Regions from separate parts of the Pseudoalteromonas spongiae UST010723-006 genome, predicted to be linked through region 1. Evidence: predicted binding sites of a transcription regulator. Region 1 holds the regulator's gene; each other region holds the start of a gene.
The links. The regulator ArgR, encoded in region 1, controls arginine synthesis, uptake and breakdown. The targets are predictions, from matches to a motif close to ANTGAATANNTATTCANT.

Region 1 (8,407 bases):
AACAGCTACTGGTGGTACTTCCACCTCTTTAATCACTTCAACTTCTTTAATTACTTCTACGATTTCTTTATCGTCAGAACCACAACCCGTCATAAGTAAGCTAGCAACTGCTAGGGCGACACATGTTTTTTTCATTATTTTGTACCCGTATGATTTAAAATTTGCGATAGCCTACTTATCTATTGTTAAACTAAGATTTCATATTTATGGCATTTAGAATAATCACTCAGACCCTAACCCATTGAAAAGTAACAATATAACATTTCATAAAATCCACAAAGCAATACCCGTGCGCTCTTGATATAATAACTAACATCATTCCTTTAGAAATTTCGTTTTATGTCATTTGAAAAAATCGTTTTGGCAACGGGTAACCAAGGTAAAGTTGCTGAGCTTGCGGATAAACTCGCTAGTTTGAATATTGAAGTAGTCGCACAATCAGAGTTTGATGTGCCAGAAGTTGCTGAAACCGGCACCACATTTATTGAAAATGCCATAATCAAAGCAAGGCATGCGGCAAAGATTACTGGCTTACCGGCAATCGCCGACGATTCCGGTCTTGAAGTTGAAGCCCTAGGCGGTGCTCCGGGCATTTACTCAGCACGATTTGCAGGGGTTAATGCCAACGACTCAGATAATATTGATAAGCTATTAAGTGAACTGGGCGATAATCCGAATCGTACAGCCCGTTTCTGGTGTGTATTAGTATTAATGCGCCACGCTGATGACCCTACCCCTTTAATTTGCCAAGGCGTGTGGCAAGGTGAAATTTTACCTGAGCGTCAAGGTGAACAAGGTTTTGGGTACGACCCAATATTCTTTAGTCATGAAAAAAATTGCAGCGCGGCAATGCTGGATAAAGCAACTAAAAATAGCCTAAGCCACCGCGGAAAGGCGCTTAATCAACTGCTCGACATGCTCAAGGCTAATTAATGAAACTGCCACCATTAAGTCTTTATATACACATACCTTGGTGTGTGCAAAAGTGCCCCTACTGTGACTTTAATAGTCATGGCGTAAAGTCAGATATTCCTGAATCAGCTTACGTACAGCACTTGCTAGATGATTTAAAAACCGACCTTGCTTATGTGCAAGGCCGCAAACTCACTAGTATATTTATCGGTGGCGGTACACCGAGCCTGTTTAGTGAAAAAGCTATAGCTACTTTATTGCAAGGTGTTGAGCGCCTTATACCATTTGCAAATGATATAGAAATTACCCTTGAAGCTAACCCAGGTACCGTTGAAGCTGAGCGCTTTATTGGCTACCGCGCAGCTGGCGTTAATCGTATTTCGATTGGTGTTCAATCGCTGCAACAAGACAAACTAAAAAGCCTTGGCCGTATTCATAATGCCGATGAAGCAATTAATGCAGCAAAATTGGCAAAGACCATAGGTTTAAACAGTTTTAATATGGACTTAATGCATGGATTGCCAGAACAATCCATCGATGATGCACTGAATGATCTTAAACAAGTTATCGCGCTCAATCCGCCCCATATTTCGTGGTATCAACTCACCATTGAGCCTAATACCCAATTTGCGTCAAAACCGCCTGTACTGCCTGAAGATGAAACCTTGTGGCAGATTCAAGAACAAGGCCACCAGCTGTTAACAGATGCAGGTTACGAGCAATATGAAATATCAGGCTACGCCAAATCGGGCTTTCAATGTCAGCATAATTTAAATTACTGGCGTTTTGGTGATTACTTGGGTATTGGCTGTGGCGCCCATGGCAAAATCACCGATTTAACAACACAAAAACTGGTACGCACTGTTAAGGTAAAACATCCTAAAGGCTATATGAACTTAACCAGACCATACCTATTTGATAGCTGGCACGTAGCAAATGATGAACTGCCTTTTGAATATTTCATGAACCGCTTGCGCCTACATGAATCATTCAACATCAACGAGTTTGTTGAGTTTACTGGGCTGCCACTTGAACACGTTGAAACTAATTTAAATCACGCGGTTACTGCAGGATTAATGCAAAAAAACGACAATATCTGGCAAGTTACCGCAAAAGGACACCGCTTTTTAAATGACTTGTTACAATTATTTGTGTAACGTCGTTTGTAGCGACCCCTGTAAAACAGTAACGTTGAGTAAATACTTCGTTATAAAGTCATAACTATAAAGGTAAAACAAAATGCTTAAGCGCTCATTAATTGCAGCAGCAATCAGCTCTGTTTTTTTAGTTGGTTGTCAAACACCAGCAACAACACAAGATACAACTGCTGAAGTCGTTAAACAACAATCAGAAAGCGAACGTGCAAACGCGTTCTTTGAAGAAGTTTTTATGCGCGGCGTAATGCGCAGCCCTGTTTACCAAACCTACATGGGCATCAAAAAAGACTATGACAAATGGGACGACGGTTCTGAAGCACGTGCGTTAGAAGATTTAGCGCTTGCGAAAAAAGACCTTGAAACGCTGCGCGCATTTGACCGCAGCAAGCTAGATAGCACGACACAAGTTAGCTATGACTTAATGGAACAGCGTTTAGTACAAAGCATTGATGACTTTAAATGGCGCTACCACACGTATCCAGTAAATCAAATGTATGGCACACACTCAATGATCCCTGCATTTTTGATTAACCAACATCAAATTGCCGATTTAAGTGATGCAAAAGCGTATATTTCTCGTTTAAATGGTGTACCAACCGTATTTGAACAACTTGAAAAAGATTTAGAAACTCGTGCTGAAAAAGGCATTATCGCGCCTAAATTCGTGTTCCCACATGTAATTGATTCAAGCAAAAACATTTTGAAAGGTGCGCCTTTCACTACTGGTGAAGATTCAACCCTGCTTGCTGACTTTAAACGCAAAGTGGCAAAGTTAGAAATCGCACAAGCTGAAAAAGACGCTCTTATCACTGATGCAACAAATGCGCTTAAAACTGCAGTTGGTCCTGCCTATGAATCGCTTATCAGCTACTTAATTGGTTTAGAATCTCGCGCTGATAACCGCGATGGTGCTTGGAAGTTCCCGCAAGGTGAAGCTTACTACAACAATGCATTAGCACGCACGACAACAACCGATCTTACGGCAAAAGAAATTCACGCGATTGGTTTAGCTGAAGTTGCACGTATTCATGATGAAATGCGTGAAATCAAAGATAAAGTTGGCTTTAAAGGCGACTTAAAAGCATTCATGGAATTCATGAAAACCGACAAGCAGTTCTACTTGCCAAACACGGAAGAAGGTAAAGCAAAATACCTTGCTGATGCGACAGCAATGATCGATAACATGAAGTCGCGCCTTGATGAGTTATTTATCGTTAAGCCAAAAGCCGACATGATTGTAAAACGTGTTGAAGCATTTCGTGAAAAAGCAGCAGGTAAAGCATTTTACCAGCAACCTGCGCCAGATGGCTCACGCCCTGGTATTTACTATGCCAACCTGTACGATATGGAAGCGATGCCAACTTACCAAATGGAAGCGCTTGCTTACCATGAAGGTATTCCAGGCCACCACATGCAAATTGCTATCGCGCAAGAGCTTGAAGGCGTTCCTAAATTCCGTAAATTTGGCGGTTACACAGCATACGTTGAAGGCTGGGGTTTATACTCTGAAATGGTGCCTAAAGAAATGGGCTTATACGAAGACCCCTACTCAGACTTTGGTCGCTTAGCGATGGAGTTATGGCGTGCATGTCGCTTAGTAGTAGATACAGGTATTCACGCGATGAAGTGGACGCGCCAACAAGGTATCGACTACTACGTAAATAACACGCCAAATGCAACCTCAGACGGCGTTAAGATGGTAGAGCGTCACATTGTAATGCCATCACAAGCAACGGCGTACAAAATCGGTATGATCAAGATTGTAGAATTACGTGAAAGCGCGAAAAAGCAACTTGGTGAAAAGTTCGATATTCGTGAATTCCACGATGTAGTGCTTAAGAGCGGTCCAGTGCCGCTTAATACTCTTGAAGGCTTTGTAAACGATTGGGTTGCAAGCAAACAAGGTTAATAAGCATTAAAAAATAAAAGGCGTATAAAGCGCCTTTTATTTTTTATCAATTAAGATACAAAAAAGGCCGCAATTGCGGCCTTCTTTACTGTAACAACTTATCTCGGAATTAACCGTTGATGAAGTCGATACCTTCTTGAATGTCTTTGTTAAGCGTTTCAAGCATGTCGTTCTTTGCTTTCTCTTCGAATGCGCTAAGCTCACCGTAAGAAAGGATTTCTTCAACACCGTTTTTGCCTAAACGTACTGGGTGTGCGAAGTATGCAGCGTCACCACCGTCGATTGCAACGTATGCGTAGTCGATAACACCTTCTTCACCTTGTAAGCCTTTAACTAAAGACTGAGTGAAACGTGCAGCTGCTGCGCCCATTGAAAGTGTCGCTGAACCGCCACCCGCTTTTGCGTTAACAACTTCAGTACCTGCGTTTTGAATACGTGGAGTAAGTGCTTCAACTTCTTCTGCTGTGAACTCAACACCTTCAACTTGTGAAAGAAGTGGAAGAATAGTTGTACCTGAGTGACCACCGATTACTGGTACTTTAACAGAAGCAACGTCTACGCCTTTAAGTTCAGCGATGAACGCTTCTGAACGGATAACGTCTAGTGTTGTTACACCGAATACACGGTTAGCTTCGTAAGTACCTGCTTTTTTGAATACTTCAGCAACGATTGGTACAGTGCCGTTTACAGGGTTAGTGATAACACCTACAAGCGCCTTAGGACAGTTTTTAACAATGCCTTCAGCAAGTGTTTTAACAATGCTTGCATTAACATTGAATAAGTCTGCACGGTCCATACCCGGCTTACGCGGCATACCTGCTGGAATAATTACGATATCTGCGCCAGCAAGTGCTGCATCTAAATCGTCTTTACCAAAACCTTCAACTTTAACTGCAGTTGGGATATGTGATAGGTCAACAGCAACACCTGGAACAACTGGCGCTACATCATATAACGATAGCTCAGAACCAGCTGGTAATTGTGTTTTAAGTAATAAAGAAAGGGCCTGGCCGATACCACCAGCTGCGCCTAAAACTGCAACTTTCATGTGAATTCTCCGTGATTAGAGGTAGGTATTTAAAAAAGTGCCATAAAGATAATGAAAAGTGCGCATAAAAACAAATAAAACAGGTATTTTTTATATAAATCTCGACCATAGTTGTAAACTTTATCCGACTAGATTAGTTGACAACGCTATCAATTAAAAAAATCGCGTTTTCATTGAGATTAATTCAACTCTAATTGAATTAAGATGACGATTTTATTAATGCATTTAACCCTAACTTGTGTAAAATTTAAGGTAACGTCCATCAATTGGTTAAACAGCCCGTTCACATGCAAATACAAGATAAACAAGAAGCGCTGGTTAAAGCGTTCAAAGCCCTTTTAAAAGAAGAAAACTTTGGTTCACAAGGCGAGATTGTTGATGCCTTAAAAGATATGGGTTTTGACAATATTAGTCAGAGCAAAGTGTCTCGCATGTTAAGTAAATTTGGTGCTGTACGCACACGTAATGCAAAACAAGAGATGGTGTATTGTTTACCTGCAGAAATGGGTGTACCGACAGCGAAAAGTCCGCTGCGCCAACTGGTAATTGATATTATGCATAACGAAATGATGATCATCATTCGTACCAGCCCAGGTGCTGCACAACTAATTGCACGTTTGCTTGATTCACTTGGCAAAGCAGACGGTGTGTTAGGCACCATTGCCGGTGATGACACGATTTTTATTGCGCCAGCAAAAATTTCAGAAATTGATGTCACGCTTGAACGCGTAAAAAACTTATTTGAAAACGTGTAACTCTATTTTTGAGAGTTCATCCTCATTGATGAACTCTCTGCTACCTAGCTAATTCCCTTAGCATATTCACTGATGGTGCAAAAAATGCCGCACCAAAATCACTTTTCGCAAACTCTAGCCACATATCTGGGCCATTATCATCAATGTAGCCTAAACGGTGTTTGAGAAGCGTTTGAAACGCATAGCCATTGTTTGCACAGCTAATAAATAAAAAGCCCTGTTGGTTAATATCAGCAAATGGCATGCCTTGATTTAAAAATAATGCATTGCCATGGTCATCGTAAAGTTCTGTACGAGCACTATGACTGTTTTCCGGAGCGCAGCTAACCGCTTGGTTAGAATTAGCCATTCGACCCATTACAATTTCTTGTTCAGCTTTTGAGATTTCTTGCCATGCCTTTAAATCATAACGATAACGCTGCACATGAATATAACTGCCTGCAGAAAATGCAACGTCTTCATCCCCCACTAAAGCAACAAGCTGCTTTTTGCGACCATGGGGATTGGCAACACCATAAATAAAGCCATTTAGGTCACGACCATCTAAATAATGAAAACACTTAACTTGGTCAATCAGCTCAATATCACCACTCAGTAATTCAATCACTTCCATCACAAACAAATGAACTACATCAAGACGATCTGCCCTAATTTGAATCATTAAATCTATTGGACGTGACGGCGTAGCATGCTCAATATGTTCAAATTGTGGAAAGCCTGCCAAGGTTTTTGGCATTTTACTGGGGTAAATATGTGGCCAGAATTGCGAACCTATCGCCACAACACACGACACAAGCGCTTCTGAAAATTCGTGATCAAACCGCTCTTGCATATCAATAATACTTGCCAATTTTTTCGACAAGCTGAGTTCTTGGCCATCTAATACATTTAAAAATAAATGCACACCATGTAAATTGGCTTCAGCACAAACTCCTGATTGCGCTTGTGGCATAGCGGGTTTCCTACTTAATTGTTATTAGTATAAGCGAAATAATTAACCAAATGCGGACGAACATCAATAGCTAATCGCTGACCATAAGCATAGCGCTGATGTTGCGCGCATGGAATTTCAAGTTCTTGTTGCCCTAGTTTTACACGACATAAATAGCGGTTACCAACAAAACGGCTCGCAACAAACTCGCCTACTCCTTGTTCGTTTTCGCTTAAAGTTAAATATTGAGGCTTTAAGTATATACAGCCTTTTCCTGACACTTCATTTTGGTCATTGGTAACAGGTTCAAGTGAAGTAATGGTACCAAACTCAGTTTTAAATTCAGTGCTCGATGTCGCTTCTGCATCGATAAAAATACCAGCACTTAAAAATGCCGCAACACCTTTTGTCGCAGGTTTGCGATAAAGTGCTTCTGCTGTGCCCAATTGTGCAATTTTGCCCTCTTCCATGATCGCCAATTTATCAGCAAAGGCAAAAGCTTCCTCTTTGGAATGGGTTACAAAAATAGCGGAAACTTGCTGATCTTTAATAATACGGCGAATATCATCAATTAATTGAAAGCGTACTTGGTGATCGATATTGGAAAATGGTTCATCAAGCAATAATAAACTCGGTTTATATGCCAGTGCGCGAGCAATGGCCACGCGCTGTTGCTGACCACCAGATAATTGGTGAGGATATCGCTCGGCAAATGCCTCTAGCTTAATCAGTGACAGCATTTCTTTAACACGCTCGTTGCGTACACTCGAGGATTCTTTGTGTAAGCCAAACGCAATGTTTTGCTCAACGGTTAAATGAGGAAACAACGCATAGTCTTGAAACATCATACCGATATTGCGCTCTTGTGGCGGCACATAAAGCGAATCACCGTTAACCGCAACTTGCGCAATCGAAATATCGCCTTTGCTAGGTTTCAACAAGCCAGCAATTGCTTTTAACGTGGTGGTTTTGCCACAGCCACTTGCACCGAGTAAACACACAATTTCATTGTCTTTTACCTGCAATGACAAATCTTTTAAGATCGGTTTGCCATTGTAGCTATATTCTAAATTGTTAATCGACAAATTACTCATGAGATGCTTTAGCTTCCATAGTGTTATTAACTAAATATAAAGGGATTAAACCGACAAGTACGATAAATAACGCCGACACTGAGGCAAGCTCAAGTTGCTCATCACTGACGTATTGGAAAACATAGGTTGCCAGCGTTTCAAAGTCAAAAGGGCGTAATAACAGTGCCGCAGGTAACTCTTTCATACATTCAATAAATACAATTAAACCAGCAGTAAGCATACCGCGCTTAAGCAGTGGCATATGCACTCGGCGCAAGGTATTGCCTGCACTTACGCCCATTGAATGACTTGCCATATCGAGCGATGGTGAAATACGCGCATAGCTAGATTCAATGGCACCTTGTGAAATCGCATAAAAGCGCACTACGTAAGCAAACATTAAGGCAAAAATAGAACCACTAAACAACAATCCTGGTTCGGCAAACCACTGTGTTGATTCGGCAAAAATATTGAGCTGTTGATCAAGTGCGGTGAGCGGCAGTAGCACTGCTATTGCTAATACGGTGCCAGGCAATGCATAACCAGTACTGGCAACTTTGCCTGGCACACCTGCCCAGCGCGATAAGCTTGAACGTTGATAGAAATTCACCAGCACACTTAA
Region 2 (8,407 bases), 660 kb from region 1:
TGCGTGTATCAGAGTCTGCTGTCACGACAATATGCTTTTCGCTTTCGTCAAAGTCGACATAAAGCCAAACATTGCTTTCGCAGCCATTCACTTTTGCGTGGCCAACTTTGAGTTCAGCTGGTAATTTTGGTAACTGTTTACCAAGCAACATAATTTCACGGTACTTATCTTGCCATGCTTTTTTGGCGATAAAGTGCTGTTTTAATCTTTGATATTGTTCTGTCATAGTTAATCTAGTAATTCTATAGCTTGTTTTAATGCAACAATAAAGCGGTCAATATCATCAAAGCTGTTATAACAACTTAAACTGACACGAATGGTACCCGCAACACCGAGTAGATTTATCAATGGCTGAGTACAGTGGTTACCTGAACGTACAATAATGCCGGCTTGGTCGAGTAGGGTCGCAACGTCTAGGTTATGCTCATCTTTGTAGTTAAAACTAATTGTGCCGATATTATTGTTTAAATCGCCGTAAATTTTTATTCCATCAATCTGTTTAAGTGCGTTTAGCGTGTATTGATAGAGCGCTTTTTCAACAGCTAGTTGCGTTGCCATCTCGCTTGAGCCCATAAAATCAAGTGCAGCGGCAAAACCAATCACGCCGGCGATGTTCGGCGTGCCTGCTTCGAAACGGGCGTTACCGTGGCGAAAGCTTGTTTCATTAAAGCTAACGCGTTCTATCATTTCGCCGCCAGTTTGGTAAGTTGATAGTAAAGATAGGCTGTGTGGTTTAGCGATTAATGCGCCAACGCCTGTTGGTCCAAACATCTTGTGTGCAGAAAGCACATAAAAATCACAGCTTAGCGCACTAATATTTGGCCTTAAATGTTGCATCGCTTGTGCACCATCAACCAAAGTAATGGCGTTGATGGCATGTGCGGCATCAAGCAAGTCTTGTATTGGTAAAATATTACCTAAGGTATTTGATGCGTGACTAATCGCCATTAGTTTTGGCTTTAGTGTGTTAATCATGGCTAAACTAACATCTAAATTTAGTACGCCATTTGCATCGACTGGTAGAATGTGAAGCTTTGCACCTGTGCGTTTACACAGCGTTTGCCAAGGCACAATATTGGCGTGGTGTTCAAGCGCCGAAATAATAATAACATCATCTTTTTCGATATGTGCATCAATCGAGCTGGCAACCAGATTTATCGCTTCGGTAGCGCCTTTGGTCCAAACAATTTGTTCTGCTTTTACCTGACAATAGTGTGCTAATTTTGTGCGCGCTTGCTCATATAAAGCGGTAGTGTTTGACGCAAACTCACTGACGCCTCGATGCACATTGGCATTGTGGTATGTATAAAAGTCGGTAATTGCATCAATCACGTTCTGAGGTTTTTGTGTAGTTGCACCATTATCTAAATAAACTAATTCAGTGTGTTTAAAAAATGGAAAATGAGAACGGATTTTTTGATTATCTAACATAGTGCCACCTGAGAATGCGAGCGGCGATTTTAATGAAATACACTAATTTTCGCAATTATTGACGGGATTTAGACATTAAAAAAGCCGCAAGTAGCGGCTTTTTTAAACTCAAAGAGGATTAACGAGACGTTACGTCTTTATAATCACGCTTTGTTTCACCAGTGTATAACTGACGAGGACGACCGATCTTCTGACCAGGTTGAGATAACATCTCATCCCAGTGTGAGATCCAACCAACGGTACGTGACATTGCAAAGATTACAGTGAACATGCTTGTTGGAATACCAATCGCTTTAAGAATGATACCTGAGTAGAAATCTACGTTAGGGTAAAGTTTCTTCTCGATGAAGTATGGGTCTTCTAGTGCGATTTGCTCTAAACGCATTGCTACGTCTAGTAGTGGATCTTCAATGTTTAGTTCTTTAAGTACTTCGTGACACGTTTCACGCATTACTGTTGCACGTGGGTCGAAGTTCTTGTAAACACGGTGACCAAAGCCCATTAGACGGAATGGGTCGTTCTTATCTTTTGCTTTCGCAACGTATTCATCGATGCGGTCTACTGAACCGATTTCTTCTAACATTGTTAGACATGCTTCGTTAGCACCACCGTGCGCAGGGCCCCAAAGTGATGCAATACCAGCAGAGATACATGCATACGGGTTAGCGCCTGAAGAACCAGCTAAACGTACAGTCGATGTTGACGCGTTTTGTTCGTGATCCGCGTGAAGCATGAAGATGCGGTCCATTGCTTTTGCAAGAACAGGGCTTACTTCATATTTTTCAGCAGGTACAGAGAACATCATGTGTAAGAAGTTTTCTGCATAGCTTAAATCGTTGCGTGGGTATACGAACGGCTGACCGATGTTGTACTTGTAACACATCGCCGCAATTGTTGGTAACTTAGCAATTAGACGAACAGCACTACGATGACGTTGAGCTGGATCTGTGATGTCTAAATCTTTGTGGTAGAAAGAAGAAAGTGCACCAACAACACCACATAGCATTGCCATTGGGTGTGAATCTACACGGAAACCTTGGAAGAAAGCACCAATTTTTTCGTGAAGCATAGTGTTAGTTGTGATTTCGTTTTCAAAACCAGCTAACTGCTCGGCATTTGGTAACTCACCATTTAATAGTAAGTAACATAGTTCGATATAGTTTGATTGTTCAGCTAAATCGTCAATTGCGTAGCCGCGGTGTAATAAAACACCTTTAGCGCCATCAATGTACGTGATAGCTGATTCACATGAACCAGTAGACATGAAACCCGGGTCGAACGTGAAGTAACCATGGCTGCCTAGGGTACGAACGTCGATAACGTCCTGACCAGCTGTGCCAGAGTAAATAGGAAGTTCGATAGGATCTAGCCCATCAATATGGACCGTGGCTTTTTTGTCTGCCATCTAATTATCTCCTTTAAATATAACAAACCAGTTTGTTATTTTTGATACGGATGTTAAGCAAATTCTATCTATTCTAACTTATAAATAGGGAAGAAAGTCAATTTAAATGCATCAATTGATGATAACTATTCTTCGATCGAATAAATATTATACCAATGGCTACTTCGCAAGCACCTCTTATTAAACAAGAATTGTAATAGGCCATATGGTCTTATATACTGTGGTAGGCATTCTAAAACGTGAATGCCTTTCGTCTGGAGCGAATGCTGTTTTTTCATACTGCGACTCGTCATCGCTGTGTGGCAAATTTCGCTTTGATGGTTCCACCAATATTTTGGTGGGTTATAACAACAATTGTTGGACTCCTTAGAGTCAATGGGCAAGTAACAGTGAAAAAGCAAAGACCTGTAAATCTAGATTTATCTACTATCTCGATGCCAGCAACTGCTAAAGCTTCAATTCTGCACCGTATTTCTGGTGTGGCGTTGTTCTTCGCTTTATCTTTTGTAATTTGGGCATGGTCTGAATCACTTTCTTCTCCTCAAGGTTTTGAATTCGTCAAGAGCCTGTTTACCGGGTTCATTGCCAAATTCATTGCATGGGGTGCGGTAATCGCGCTTCTATATCACTTAGTTGCAGGTGTACGTCACCTTCTAATGGATATGGGTCGTTTTGAAGAATTAGGTTCAGGTAACGCAAGTGCTAAGTTTGTAATGGCACTATGGGTTGTATTAGCCGTGTTAGCAGGAGTATGGATATGGTAGTTAATCAAGCATCTCTAAAACGCGACGGTGTACAAGATTTTGTATCATTACGTGCAACAGCACTTGTATTAGCGTCATATGCTCTGTTTATCTTAGGGTATTTTCTTACTACTCCAACTGTAACGTTTGAAGCGTGGCAGGGATTATTTTCTAACTTAGCAGTAAAAGTGTATACCTTAGCTGCGCTAGTTTGCATGATGGTTCATACCCGTATTGGTTTGTGGCAAGTTCTAACTGACTATGTTAAGAACGCTAAATTGCGCGCAATCCTAGGCTTTTTCCTAAACCTGATGGCTTTTGCATATGTAGCTGTTGGTTTCTTTGTTCTTTGGAGTGTGTAAGTGGCTATTTCAACAAGAGAATTTGACGCTGTAGTAATTGGTGCCGGTGGTGCGGGTATGCGTGCTGCACTGGCTATCAGTGAATCAGGTAAAACTTGTGCACTTATTTCTAAAGTATTCCCAACCCGTTCTCATACGGTGTCTGCACAAGGTGGTATCACAGTTGCTTTAGGTAATTCCCACGAAGATAACTGGGAATGGCACATGTACGATACGGTAAAAGGTTCTGATTACATCGGTGACCAAGACGCGATTGAATACATGACCAAAACAGGTCCTGAAGCAATTACAGAATTAGAAAACATGGGTTTACCATTTTCACGTTTTGAAAATGGCCGTGTTTACCAACGTCCTTTCGGTGGTCAATCGAAAAACTTTGGTGGTGAACAAGCTGCACGTACTGCAGCAGCAGCTGACCGTACTGGTCACGCGCTTCTTCACTGCCTATACCAACAAAACGTTAAAAACAAAACAAATGTTTTCTCTGAATGGTACGCATTAGACCTTGTTAAAAACGACAAGGGTGACGTTGTTGGTTGTACTGCTATTGATATCGAAAGCGGCGAAGTAGTTTACTTCAAATCTAAAGCGGTTGTTTTAGCAACTGGCGGTGCAGGTCGTATCTTCGCATCTACAACAAACGCGCACATTAACACAGGTGACGGTGTTGGTATGGCAACACGTGCTGGCATTTCAATGCAAGACATGGAAATGTGGCAGTTCCACCCAACGGGTATTGCAGGTGCAGGTACACTAGTTACAGAAGGTTGTCGTGGTGAAGGTGGTTATCTTCTAAATAAAGACGGCGAACGCTTCATGGAACGTTACGCACCAAACGCTAAAGACTTAGCGGGTCGTGACGTTGTTGCTCGTGCAATGATGACAGAAATCCGTGAAGGCCGCGGTTGTGAAGGCCCATGGGGTACGCACATCAAACTTAAGTTAGATCACTTAGGTGCTGAGATGCTAAACCTACGTCTTCCAGGTGTTTGTGACCTTTCTAAGACATTCGCACACGTTGACCCTGCAAAAGAGCCAATTCCAGTAATCCCAACATGTCACTACATGATGGGTGGTGTACCAACTAACGTTAATGGTCAAGTTATTAACGTAGATGGTGCAGGCAATGAGAAATTAGTTGAAGGTTTATTCGCAGTAGGTGAAATTGCATGTGTATCTGTACACGGTGCAAACCGCTTAGGTGGTAACTCACTACTTGACCTTGTTGTATTTGGTCGTGCAGCGGGTAACTTCCTTGGTCAATACCTAAAAGATGCTGAAATTTCGAAAGACGCATCTGAATCTGATCTAGAAGCAGCGATGGCTCGTTTCAATCGTTGGGAAACTTCTAAACCAGGCCAAGGTGAAGACCCAGTACAGATCAAGAAAGACCTACAAAAATGCATGCAGCTTAACTTCTCGGTATTCCGTGAAGGTGATGCAATGGCAACAGGTCTTACAGAGCTTAAAGAAATTCGTGAACGCTTACAGCACGCACGTCTTGACGACAAGTCATCTGAGTTCAACACGCAACGTATTGAGTGTTTAGAGCTAGATAACTTAATGGAAACTGCGTACTCAACAGCTGTTGCTGCGAATTTCCGTACAGAAAGCCGTGGTGCACATTCGCGCTTCGATTTCCCAGAGCGTGACGATGAAAACTGGTTATGTCACTCAGTTTATAGCCCAGTGACGGAAGAAATGTCTAAGCGTGAGGTGAACTTCTCACCTAAAACACGTGAAGCCTTCCCACCTAAAGCACGTACTTACTAGGAGCGAAGTCAATGGCACAATTACAATTTTCTGTCTATCGTTACAATCCAGATGTAGACAACGCACCGCGTATGCAAGACTATACCCTTGAGGTAGAAGAAGGTCGCGATATGATGGTATTGGATGCACTTTTACAATTAAAAGAGCAAGATCCAACACTTTCTTTCCGTCGTTCATGCCGTGAAGGTGTATGTGGTTCTGACGGTGTAAACATGAATGGTAAAAACGGTTTAGCGTGTATTACTCCATTATCTGCACTAGGTAAGGGTAAAATCGTTATTCGTCCATTACCAGGCTTACCAGTTGTTCGTGATTTAGTAATTGATATGTCTCAATTCTATTCACAATACGAGAAAGTTAAGCCATTCTTAATCAACGATAAGCCAACAGGCGGTGAAGAGCGTCTTCAATCAATTGAAGAACGTGACAAGCTTGATGGTTTATATGAGTGTATCTTATGTGCATGTTGTTCAACTTCATGCCCATCATTCTGGTGGAACCCTGACAAGTTCATTGGTCCTGCTGGGTTGCTACACGCTTACCGTTTCTTAGCTGATAGCCGCGATACGGCGACAGAAGAACGTTTAGCAGATTTAGACGATGCATTCAGCGTATTCCGTTGTCACGGTATCATGAACTGTGTCAACGTGTGTCCTAAGGGCCTTAATCCAACTAAGGCAATTGGTCACATTAAGTCTATGTTACTAAACCGTTCGGTATAAAACGGCAGTAACACAAAACACCGCGGCGATAACTATGTTATCGCCGTTTAACTAAAACTTAGTATTCTGCGCTAGTAAAAAGGGCTTATAAATGCACGAAGGTGTAATGAAGGCATGGCTAGAGTCTTCTCACTTTAACGGTGGTAATGTCGCATACGTAGAAGAACTGTATGAAGCGTACTTAGATGACGCGAGTTCAGTTTCTGACGAATGGCGTGAAGTGTTTGATGCACTACCGAAAGTAGAAGGTGTAGATGTCGATGTAAAACATTCCGACATAAGAGCACAATTTGCCGAGCTTGCGAAAAACAAGCATAAAGAAGTAGTCGTTGCAGCAGGTGGCGCATCTGATGCAAAACAGGTTAGGGTTCTGCAATTAATTAATGCATACCGTTTCCGTGGTCACCAAAATGCAAACCTTGACCCATTAGGTTTGTGGCAGCGTGAAAAAGTACGTGATTTAACACTTGAACACCACGATTTAACGGATTCTGACCTAGATAAAGAATTCAACGTAGGGTCATTTGCTTCAGGCAGTGACACTATGAAACTAAAAGACTTATATGCAGCACTTAAGAAAACCTACTGTGGTTCGATTGGCGCTGAATATATGCATATCACGTCTACAGAAGAAAAACGTTGGTTACAACAGCGTTTAGAATCTAACTTTGCCCAGCCTCAATTTAGCAACGAAACTAAGTTACGCATCTTAAAAGGCCTAACGGCTGCTGATGGTCTTGAAAAATACCTAGGTGCTAAATTCCCAGGTGCAAAACGTTTCTCACTAGAAGGTGGTGATGCGCTAGTACCTATGCTTAAAGAATTAATTCACAGAGCAGGGGAAAGTGGTCAGGAAGAAGCCGTTATTGGTATGGCGCACCGTGGTCGTTTAAACGTTTTAGTTAACGTACTTGGTAAAAACCCTCAGGTTCTGTTTGATGAATTCGCTGGTAAATATGGCGAATTAGCAGGTTCTGGTGACGTTAAATATCACATGGGTTACTCATCTGATTTCGCAACTACGGGCGGCAACGTGCACATGGCACTTGCGTTTAACCCGTCGCATTTAGAAATCGTTAATCCGGTGGTAATGGGTTCAGTACGTGCACGTTTAGACCGTTTAGGCTGTACGAATGGCTCAAAAGCACTACCTATCACTATTCACGGTGACTCGGCAATTGCTGGCCAAGGTGTGGTTCAAGAAACATTCAACCTATCACAAACACGCGCATTCAGTGTTGGCGGTTCGATTCGTATCGTTGTAAACAACCAAGTTGGTTTTACAACTTCTAAACAAGAAGACGTTCGCTCAACTGAATACTGTACTGATATCGCGAAAATGGTGCAGGCACCTATTTTCCACGTAAATTCAGACGACCCAGAAGCAGTTGCTTTTGTAACGCAACTTGCGCTTGATTTCCGAAACAAGTTTAAGCGTGACGTAGTAATTGACTTAGTATGTTACCGTCGTCATGGTCACAACGAAGCGGATGAGCCAAATGCGACTCAGCCGTTAATGTATCAGAAAATCAAAAAGCACCCTGTGCCGCGTCAGATTTACGCTGATACGCTCGTGTCTCAAGGCGTATTAAGTGCTGATGAAGCAAAAGCGCTTGCTGATAACTACCGTAACGGTTTAGACAACGGTGTGTGTGTTGTTGATGAAATTCAACCAGACACAAAACACTCATCAGATTGGTCTAAGTTTGTGGGTCACGATTGGGACGTTGCATACGATCCAGCGCTGCCGCTTGATAAGCTGAAAGCATTGGGTGAATCAGTTGCTAATTACCCTGAAAACCACAAAGCACAGTCTCGCGTTAAGAAAATTTACGATGATCGTAAAGCGATGGCAGCGGGCGAAAAGCCGCTAGACTGGGGTATGGCTGAGACACTTGCTTATGCATCACTAGTAGACGAAGGTACAGATATTCGTATTACCGGTCAGGATTCTGGTCGTGGTACGTTCTT
Region 3 (8,407 bases), 990 kb from region 1:
TTCGGTGAAGTAACGGATCAAACGCTGAAAAATGTGACAAATGGCGTTGAGTTAGACGATGGCTTTGCTAAGTTCTTATCGGTAGTGCCACAAGGCGGAAGCGGTTTAAACAACTGGTTTAACGTTACCTTAACCGAAGGCCGTAACCGAGAAGTACGTCGTTTATGGCAATCACAGGAAGTGGAAGTATCACGCCTAATTCGTGTGCGCTATGGTGACTTATTACTAAATAAACGTTTACCGCAAGGTGGTTGGGAAGAGCTAAACCTAAAAGATGTGAACTACTTACGTCAAACGGTAGGAATGCGCCGCGAAACCGAAACAAAACTATCGGTAATGCCTGAGAAGCGTAAAGATCGCCGCGCTAAGATTAACAAAATCCGTAAAGCGGTTAAAAAGCATAATCAACGTGTGACGCCGGGCAATAAACGCCGTGCACCAAAAAAGTAATTCGGTACTTAACTGAATTGTAGATATAAAAAAAGCGCCAATTGGCGCTTTTTTTAATTAAGAATGTTTTTCTTAATTAAGCATTTTCTTTTAAGTAATCGATAACCACTTGGTGGTGATCTTTGGTTTTAAATTTATTAAAGAAATGTTCAATTGTACCATCTTGTCCAATAAGGAAAGACAAACGGTGAATGCCGTCATACTCTTTACCCATAAACTTTTTTAAACCCCACACACCAAATGCATCGGCAATGGCGTGGTCTTCGTCAGATAACAGCGGGAAGTTAAGCTCTTTTTTGGTTTCGAAGTTCTTAAGGCGTTTTACTGGATCTGGGCTAATGCCAACCGCAACGGTATTAAGCGCTGCAAGTTCCGCTTTATGATCGCGCAGATTTTCAGCTTGTACTGTACAGCCCGGTGTAGATGCTTTAGGGTAAAAATAAACAAGTACTTTGTTTTCTTTTAATAATTCTGCAAGTTCTACTGTGTCACCGTTTTGATCGGCAAGTGAGAATAGCGGTGCTTTATCGCCAGCTTGAAGCGTATTCATATTATAATTTCCTATCGAATCCGTTTTAAAATGTGTTCTACGTTAGACTTTGAAAAAATGATCTCAAGTTGATGTTTAAATTCAGCTTCATCCACGTCACGCGAGAAATTAATGTCAATTTCCGAGCGCATTACCACATCACCATCTTGTTCTACACTATCGGATTTAAGTGCTGCAATATTTACTTGGTAGTCAGCCATTAATTGCGTCACTTTGCTTAGTGTGCCCGGCGTATCAGGGCCGTGGTAGGTGAGTTTATAACCTGCTTTATACTGTTTTTCCTGATGTTGGCTGGTGCGTTTCATCATGGTTAATAAACCAAGCTCAACGCTTTTTGTCGGAATATTATATTCAACACGACTAATGGCAGAAATATCGCCTTCAAGCAACATTATAAAGGTGAATTCATTGCCTAAAATGGCAATGCGGCTATCAATAATATTGCAATTAGTTTCACTTACTAGCTTGGTAAGCTCACTCACTATGCCTGGGCGATCTTCACCGATGGCAGTAACAACAAGTTGATTTCCAGTGTTTAACGTCATTTTTAGTCTCAATGGGTTAATAACGTGGCCGCGAATTTTAGCAAATTTAAATGGGTTCAACCATGTAAATATATGATGTGGTGAAAATTATAGCGAATTGTTAAGAATAAACTAAAGATAGGGTGGTGGTTTCTTGTGTTTGGTCCTTAGTAAAAGTAACATAGGCGGCAATTTTGAGAATAATATTATGAACCAAACAGTGTGTGCTGCGTCAAATCAAGCAAATAATAAAGAGCACACCAAGGAGAAATTTGTGCAGTATTGGATCCGAAATTCATTGGTTGTCGCTATCTCAATGGCGATTACTGCTTGTTCTGTTTTCACCAATGATTCGCATCATAAACGCAATTACCGTGTTAATGATGAACTTAAAGTGCCAGGTAACCTGACAAAACCATACAAAGATCCTGCCTACGATCTTGACTCGGCACAATATACATCAGCTGAAGAAAGTGCGTTATATCTGGTAAAAGCACCGGCTCAAGTGCTTACTTTTGCACAAGGTTCATGGATTAACGAAGGTGATAAAGAGTCGCGCATTTTCTTCGATAAAAACGAAGGTATTCAAGATTTAGAAAGTTTTATTTGGCAAGCGATTGACGATTTATTCGTTGAGCGCCAAGTTACCACAGAAAATAAAGCTGACAATTTCGTAGTGACTAACTGGCATACAATTGAAGAACCAATTGATGTTTGGTGGTGGGAAGAAGAGCGCGAATTAAGCCGTCAAAAATTTAAGTTTATCGTTGAAACTGAAGAGCATAAACGTACCGCATCGGTAAAGGTTGAATTAGTTGATTTTGAATCGAAATACGACGAGTTGACAGCGGTACTGCAGCAGCGTTTAGAAGTGGCGGCGCTAAATGAATTTATTGGTCAGTTTGACTTTAACTACCGACAGTTAATGGTTGAATTAAACAAAGCTCGCGGCATTGTATCGTTGCAAATGGGTTTTGATGACAAAGGTAACGCGGCGTTTGTAACTGAGCAAAAAGCACGTGCTATTTTTGAGCGCTTCCCAAGCTTCTTAGAGCGCGTTGGTTTCAATATTGATGAAATCGAGCAATCTCGTAACTTAATTTTCGCCACGTACGAAACACCAGATGAAAGCGTTTGGGATTCAATTTGGGGTGATGACGTTCGTAAACTGCCACTTGAAGCAGGTCAGTATCAATTATTGGTTGCTGAAACGAAGACCGGTGGCACATCAATTACTTGGCTTGATGCTGAGGGTGAAACATTAGAGCCGGGCACGTTAAGCGATACACTACAAGTTATTTTAGCCATGCTAAAAGAGCGCGGTGTAACCGTTCAATAATTTATAAAATTGGATTAGCAAAAAAGAGCCCTCGGCTCTTTTTTGCTTTTAAACGATAGAAAAGTAGCGATTAAAATAGCAAATAAGTAAATGGTTATGCATTTTGTTGGCAAAGATATGCAAATCAATTTACCGCTATCACTTTAAAGGTAACAAGTATGAGTTTGGAAGCTAATCAATCGACTGCACCACGCAGTAATTTTGCGACCATAATGATTTTCCTTATTCCGTCATTAATAGGCGTGTTTTTATTTATGACACCGATTAACTATGGTGGCGAATTCACTATCCCCATAGCGATATTGGCTAAGGAATTAAAAGGCGCGTTAGCACACTCAATTACGCTTATTGTGACATCGGTAATTGTGTCAATGGCAGTAATATCGGGCTTAGCTACGCTATTTAAACCAAAGTTTTTAAAAGCGGGTAGCTTTGTTCGTCACTTACTGATTGTTAGCCCGATTTGGCTTGTGGCACGTACGTTAGGCGCTATTTTTGTGCTAATGGCGTACTTAAAAGTCGGTACGTTTTCGATTGGTGATACCAAAATTGAGATTCACTCAGACGCAGTTGGTGGCTTGGTACTGCACGAGTTGATGCCAATTCTATTTTCGGTATTTATTTTAGCTGGTTTATTACTGCCTTTATTGCTTAATTTCGGTTTGCTTGAATTAGTCGGTACGTTACTGACTAAAGTAATGCGTCCACTTTTTGGTGTACCGGGTCGCAGTGCCGTTAACTGTGTTGCCTCTTGGTTAGGTGACGGCAGTGTGGGTATTTTAATGACTGCGAAGCAGTATGAAGAAAAACATTATACACAGCGTGAAGCGGCGATTATTGGTACAACTTTCTCGGCGGTTTCAATTACCTTTTGTTTGGTGGTTATTGGTCAAGTAAAATTGGCGCATTTATTTGCACCGTTTTACCTTACTGTTTGTATGGCGGGTATTGCCGCTGCACTGATTGTTCCGCGCTTGCCACCACTTAGATTCAAAAAAGACATATACATTGATGGTGAAGAAGTAAAAGGTAATCCAGAGGCATTACCTGAAGGGAAAACCTTGTTTAAACATTCACTTGATGTAGCACTTGATAAAGCACGTCATGCACAAACAATTAAAGAAACGCTTATTGATGGTTTAAAAAATGCCGTTGATATGGTGTTTGCGGTACTGCCAGTCGTTATGGCGATCGGTACGATTGCTCTTGTGATTGCTGAATATACGCCAGTATTTCAATGGTTAGGCACACCGTTTATTCCACTGTTTGAACTGATGCAAATTCCGGAAGCTGAAAAGGCTGCGCAAACTGTGGTTGTTGGCTTTGCCGACATGTTTATTCCATCAATTTTGGCGGCGCAAAATATTAACAGTGAACTGACGCGTTTTGTGGTTGCGGCAATGAGTGTAACCCAGTTGATTTACATGTCTGAAGTGGGTGCACTGTTACTAGGTAGCAAAATTCCAGTAAATATCTTTGAGTTATTTATGATTTTTATTTTACGTACATTAGTAACGCTACCGGTAATCGCCTTAATGGGACATTGGCTAGTAGGTTAATTTTCTTGATCTTTTTCGGCTCGCTGTTTTTCTTCTAATGAGCGGCGAGCTTTTTCTATCGGATCTTGATTAAAGTTTTTCATATCCATTTTTGCGGAATGCTTTAGTAAAGCGATATTGCTCCAAATCACGCCAAGCACAATTGCGATTATTAAGATTGTGGCCCAGATGCTCATAGATTTGCCTAAAAGTTGTGAATTTCTTTAATTTTAACCCAGTAAATGGAACTTAATAAGTTCTTTTTCATCAATTAAATAGTTGTTACTATTAGCGCGTTTCGCGTAATTACATTTTATTCTGGAGCACTGCGTTGTCACTTGAGCGAGTATTAGTTTGGCCTGAGGCTTATCCACTTTTATTAAAAGGTTTGTTAGAGCAAAATGGCGCATTTATTTTGGATGCCCTTGAAGCTTGGCCGAAATGCGAAGAGACCAAAGACGCGCAAGGGATCAGCACCAGCGTGCTACCGCCACTGTATTATTTATTGTGGCTAAAGCCGGCAGAGCCATTTGAGCAATGTTTCTATCAGCATATATTTGAATACGATGATAATGCTCAGCAGTATATTGAATCGGCTATTGCCCATTTACATCAGCAACTCAATAGCAAAGAAGCAATAAGCGAACTCTTGTTATCACGAATCGACCAATACGCGGCGATTGGTAATCAGGTTGCAATGCAAAGTGAGCTAACACTTACCTCACTGTGTATGCATTTGCGTTTCTTTAAGCTGTTTCAGCAGTTTTTAAACCTCGGCATGCCGTTATCACACGATGATGTGTTAGCGATTTGGGCGGATGATGATTTTCGTGAAGTTGCCTTACCCTTTATAAAAAGTAATGTAACTGGCGATACCAATGTATTGGCAGAAGAAATCGCCGATAGATTGCGTCAAGGCGAAGACTTTTTTGATTTGTTGCTTGCACTCTCTGATGGTGAAGTTGATAACCGTTTGTTAGAGCGCGCGCTGCTATCTCATATTTCACAGCCTGATGCTAAACAAAGCTTATGTATGCGATTTATCGAGCAGGGGGCAAAAGGGCAGATCACTGATGAAGATGGTTTAACTGCCTTAATTTGGTCAGCTAAGCAAGGCTTTGCAAATGTATTTGATGCATTGCTAAGCAAGGAACGTGCAACTGAATGCGATTTAAAAGGTAATAACTTGCTGCATTTTGCGGTGCGAGCTCGCAGTTTGGATATTATTAGTAAAGCGCTTAACGGTGGCGTAAATTATCATCAAAAAGACAGCGATGGCCTTACACCATATCGTTTAGCGGTTGAACTAGAGCTGCCTGAAGTGATAAAGCACTTCGAACACAAGTTTGGTATTAAAGAATTGAGTGAAGAAGGGCAATTAAAACTGATCCAGCATGTGCATTTGTTACATGCATTAGTGTGTTTTATTTTGCCGTTACAGATTTTTCTGATCTTTTCAGACTCAATTACTATAAAAACAGAAATCAGCATTGCGACAACGCTAGTGTCACTCGGTGCATTTGCTTTTGCCTTGTCATTAAAGCGCAGCAACTTATACCCAAATATTAAGCACCCGTTTGCATTAACGCTTATTCGCATATTGTCGCCAATATCACTCATATTAGCGTTATTACTGCTATTGGTGATCTTAACAACTGTGCTCAGCTAAGCTGTTTCTAATAATTATTAAAGGCCACTAATACAGTGGCCTTTTTTGTTTGTGGTAAAAGCTTTATAAAAAGCCGTTAGGTCAAAACGAAATGTTATTAGCCTTTCTGATGGATATTTGAAACAATGTTATAAGATATTCCATAAAGTAATAAAGCAGTAACCATGAGCCAATCTTTAATTTATTTAGACGCCAATGCAACAACACCGGTTTACAGTGAAATCGCTCAAGAAGTGATGCACTGTATGGAAGTGGAGTTTGGTAATCCGTCGTCATCTCACATTACCGGGTTAAAAGCCAAGCGTTTAATGGAAGACACACGCCAATTAGGCAAACAATTAATTGGCGCTGAAAAGGGAAGGTTGCTATTTACCTCGGGTGCAACCGAGGGGATCCAAACGTCGGTTGTATCTGCATTGGTTGCTGCAAAAAATCACACCATCGAAAAGCCAGTATTGCTTTATGGTGCAACTGAGCACAAAGCCGTGCCAAATACGCTAAAGCATTGGAATGAGTTACTTGAAATTAACGCTGAAATATTAGCAATTCCAGTTGATAAAAAAGGCTTGCTCGATCATCAGTTTATTGCAGAGCACAGCAAAAATGCTCTGCTAATTTGTACCATGATAGTAAACAATGAAACAGGTGCAACACAAGACATCGCAGCATTAGATAAAGTGATCCGTGATAACAATCCAAATGTGTTTTGGATGGTGGATTGTGTACAAGGTTTAGGTAAACAAAAATTGGATCTTGACCAAACAAGCATCAATTATGCGCCGTTTTCTGGTCACAAGCTGTATGCACCTAAAGGTATTGGCTTTTTATATTTAAGTGAAGATGCGCCACTGACACCTTTTATTGCAGGTGGTGGGCAAGAAAGTGGCGCGCGTTCAGGTACCGAGAATTTGCCGGGCATAGCAGGTTTAAAAAAGTTATTTGAATTAATGCAAAAGGGCGAAGCAAGCCCGTTTAAATCGGCAGATGTGTTGGCGAGTTACCGTGATAAGTTAGCAAACGCATTGTCGCATACATTTGATGAAATCGTTTTTAATAACGACTTTTCAGTATCGGTTCCAACCACAATTAACTTTAGTGTTGCTAACATTGCAGGCAGCGAAGTAATGAATTTATTTGATGCTGCTGGCATTCGAGTGAGTGCAGGCTCTGCTTGTAGTTCAGGTGCTGCGAGTAGCTTTGTACTCGATGCGATGAATCTAGCGCCGTGGCAAAGTGAGAACGCAATTCGCCTATCATTTGGCCCAATGGCAAGTGAAGATGAAATTAACAGTGCGTGTGAGCGTATTATGGCGCTTAAAGATAAGCTTGCAAATGCATGTATGTTAACGAGTTATACTAAAGAAACACCGTGTGCAGTTGGTATTAATCAATATGTAATCGATGGCAATATTATGTACCTTATTGTCAATCAATCACTTGATACCTTGCTGATTAACCCTATCTTTTCTGAGATCAACAAGGTTAAACGTTTAGCAACTAAGCAAGGGTTGAAGATCACCCATATTATTAGCGATAAATCAGACTACGCAGATGTGTTTTTAGACAGTCAATATATTGATTTAATAACAAATAAAGTAATGCCTGAGTTTAACGTTGAACTGTGTGATCGCGCAGTTCTATTTACTCATCAAGGTGATCAGTTAAAACTTGCATTAACATTAGATGCACCTAACGCCGTTACCGAAATAAACAGTACAGAGCTTAAAGCACAATTAGCCGCTAATAAATTAGATGGCATCATTGATATTCGTGAGCATTATGAACATCAAGAAGGCGAGCTAAGTGACTATCTAAAGATCCCAGGTGATATGGTGACGAATATTCCAAGTCACCGTTTGCTAAATGAGTTTGCTTCAGGGCAGCTGGTAAAAGACAAACATTATGTGTTGGTGTGTCGCAGTGGTCGTCGCTCTAAAGCCTGTTGTGAGCTACTGACAAGCCTCAACTTTACTAAGTTAAATAATCTCTCTGGTGGCGTTGCCTTTATTTAGCAGTGGATAACAGCACGAATAGAACTCACTTACATAGCAGGTCATCCTAGCGGGTTAAGTTTAATGCTAACAGTGTTTGAATTTATCAATGTAGAACAACCGCATAAGAAAAGTTTTGCTCCGTGATGATTTATTTATCAGCAAAAACTCTGACTACATTCTTAACAGAATTGGTATAAAAAAAGCAGCTTAAAGCTGCTTTTTTTTATAATTTAAATGAATTGTTGTTACAGCGCATTACCGGTTGAATCCCTCACAACTAATTCAGGTGTAAAACAAATTGCCATTTTTTCTTCTTTAATTTTCGTTGGGCGGCTGTTTGCAA

Region 2: the regulator ArgR is predicted to act here: its motif matches at 2,932-2,949, upstream of PSPO_RS07545 (citrate synthase).
Region 3: the regulator ArgR is predicted to act here: its motif matches at 2,949-2,966, upstream of PSPO_RS06070 (YjiH family protein).

Annotation. Positions count from the first base shown of each region.
Region 1 covers NZ_CP011039.1:2,259,123-2,267,529, forward strand. Annotated here, with positions in the region: gene PSPO_RS10490 (alkaline phosphatase) at 1-135, opposite strand, end outside; gene rdgB (RdgB/HAM1 family non-canonical purine NTP pyrophosphatase) at 340-933, shown strand; gene hemW (radical SAM family heme chaperone HemW) at 933-2,069, shown strand; gene PSPO_RS10505 (DUF885 domain-containing protein) at 2,152-3,978, shown strand; gene mdh (malate dehydrogenase) at 4,088-5,026, opposite strand; gene argR (transcriptional regulator ArgR) at 5,314-5,781, shown strand; gene PSPO_RS10520 (Dyp-type peroxidase) at 5,822-6,733, opposite strand; gene PSPO_RS10525 (ABC transporter ATP-binding protein) at 6,748-7,806, opposite strand; gene PSPO_RS10530 (ABC transporter permease) at 7,799-8,407, opposite strand, start outside.
Region 2 covers NZ_CP011039.1:1,597,523-1,605,929, reverse strand. Annotated here, with positions in the region: gene PSPO_RS07555 (SufE family protein) at 1-226, opposite strand, end outside; gene PSPO_RS07550 (aminotransferase class V-fold PLP-dependent enzyme) at 229-1,431, opposite strand; gene PSPO_RS07545 (citrate synthase) at 1,550-2,836, opposite strand; gene sdhC (succinate dehydrogenase, cytochrome b556 subunit) at 3,226-3,600, shown strand; gene sdhD (succinate dehydrogenase, hydrophobic membrane anchor protein) at 3,594-3,941, shown strand; gene sdhA (succinate dehydrogenase flavoprotein subunit) at 3,942-5,714, shown strand; gene PSPO_RS07525 (succinate dehydrogenase iron-sulfur subunit) at 5,726-6,436, shown strand; gene PSPO_RS07520 (2-oxoglutarate dehydrogenase E1 component) at 6,528-8,407, shown strand, end outside.
Region 3 covers NZ_CP011039.1:1,273,809-1,282,215, forward strand. Annotated here, with positions in the region: gene rluB (23S rRNA pseudouridine(2605) synthase RluB) at 1-450, shown strand, start outside; gene bcp (thioredoxin-dependent thiol peroxidase) at 527-1,000, opposite strand; gene PSPO_RS06060 (glycine cleavage system transcriptional repressor) at 1,012-1,545, opposite strand; gene bamC (outer membrane protein assembly factor BamC) at 1,799-2,863, shown strand; gene PSPO_RS06070 (YjiH family protein) at 3,022-4,422, shown strand; gene PSPO_RS06075 (DUF2897 family protein) at 4,419-4,598, opposite strand; gene PSPO_RS06080 (ankyrin repeat domain-containing protein) at 4,733-6,070, shown strand; gene PSPO_RS06085 (aminotransferase class V-fold PLP-dependent enzyme) at 6,235-8,082, shown strand; gene PSPO_RS06090 (LacI family DNA-binding transcriptional regulator) at 8,310-8,407, opposite strand, start outside.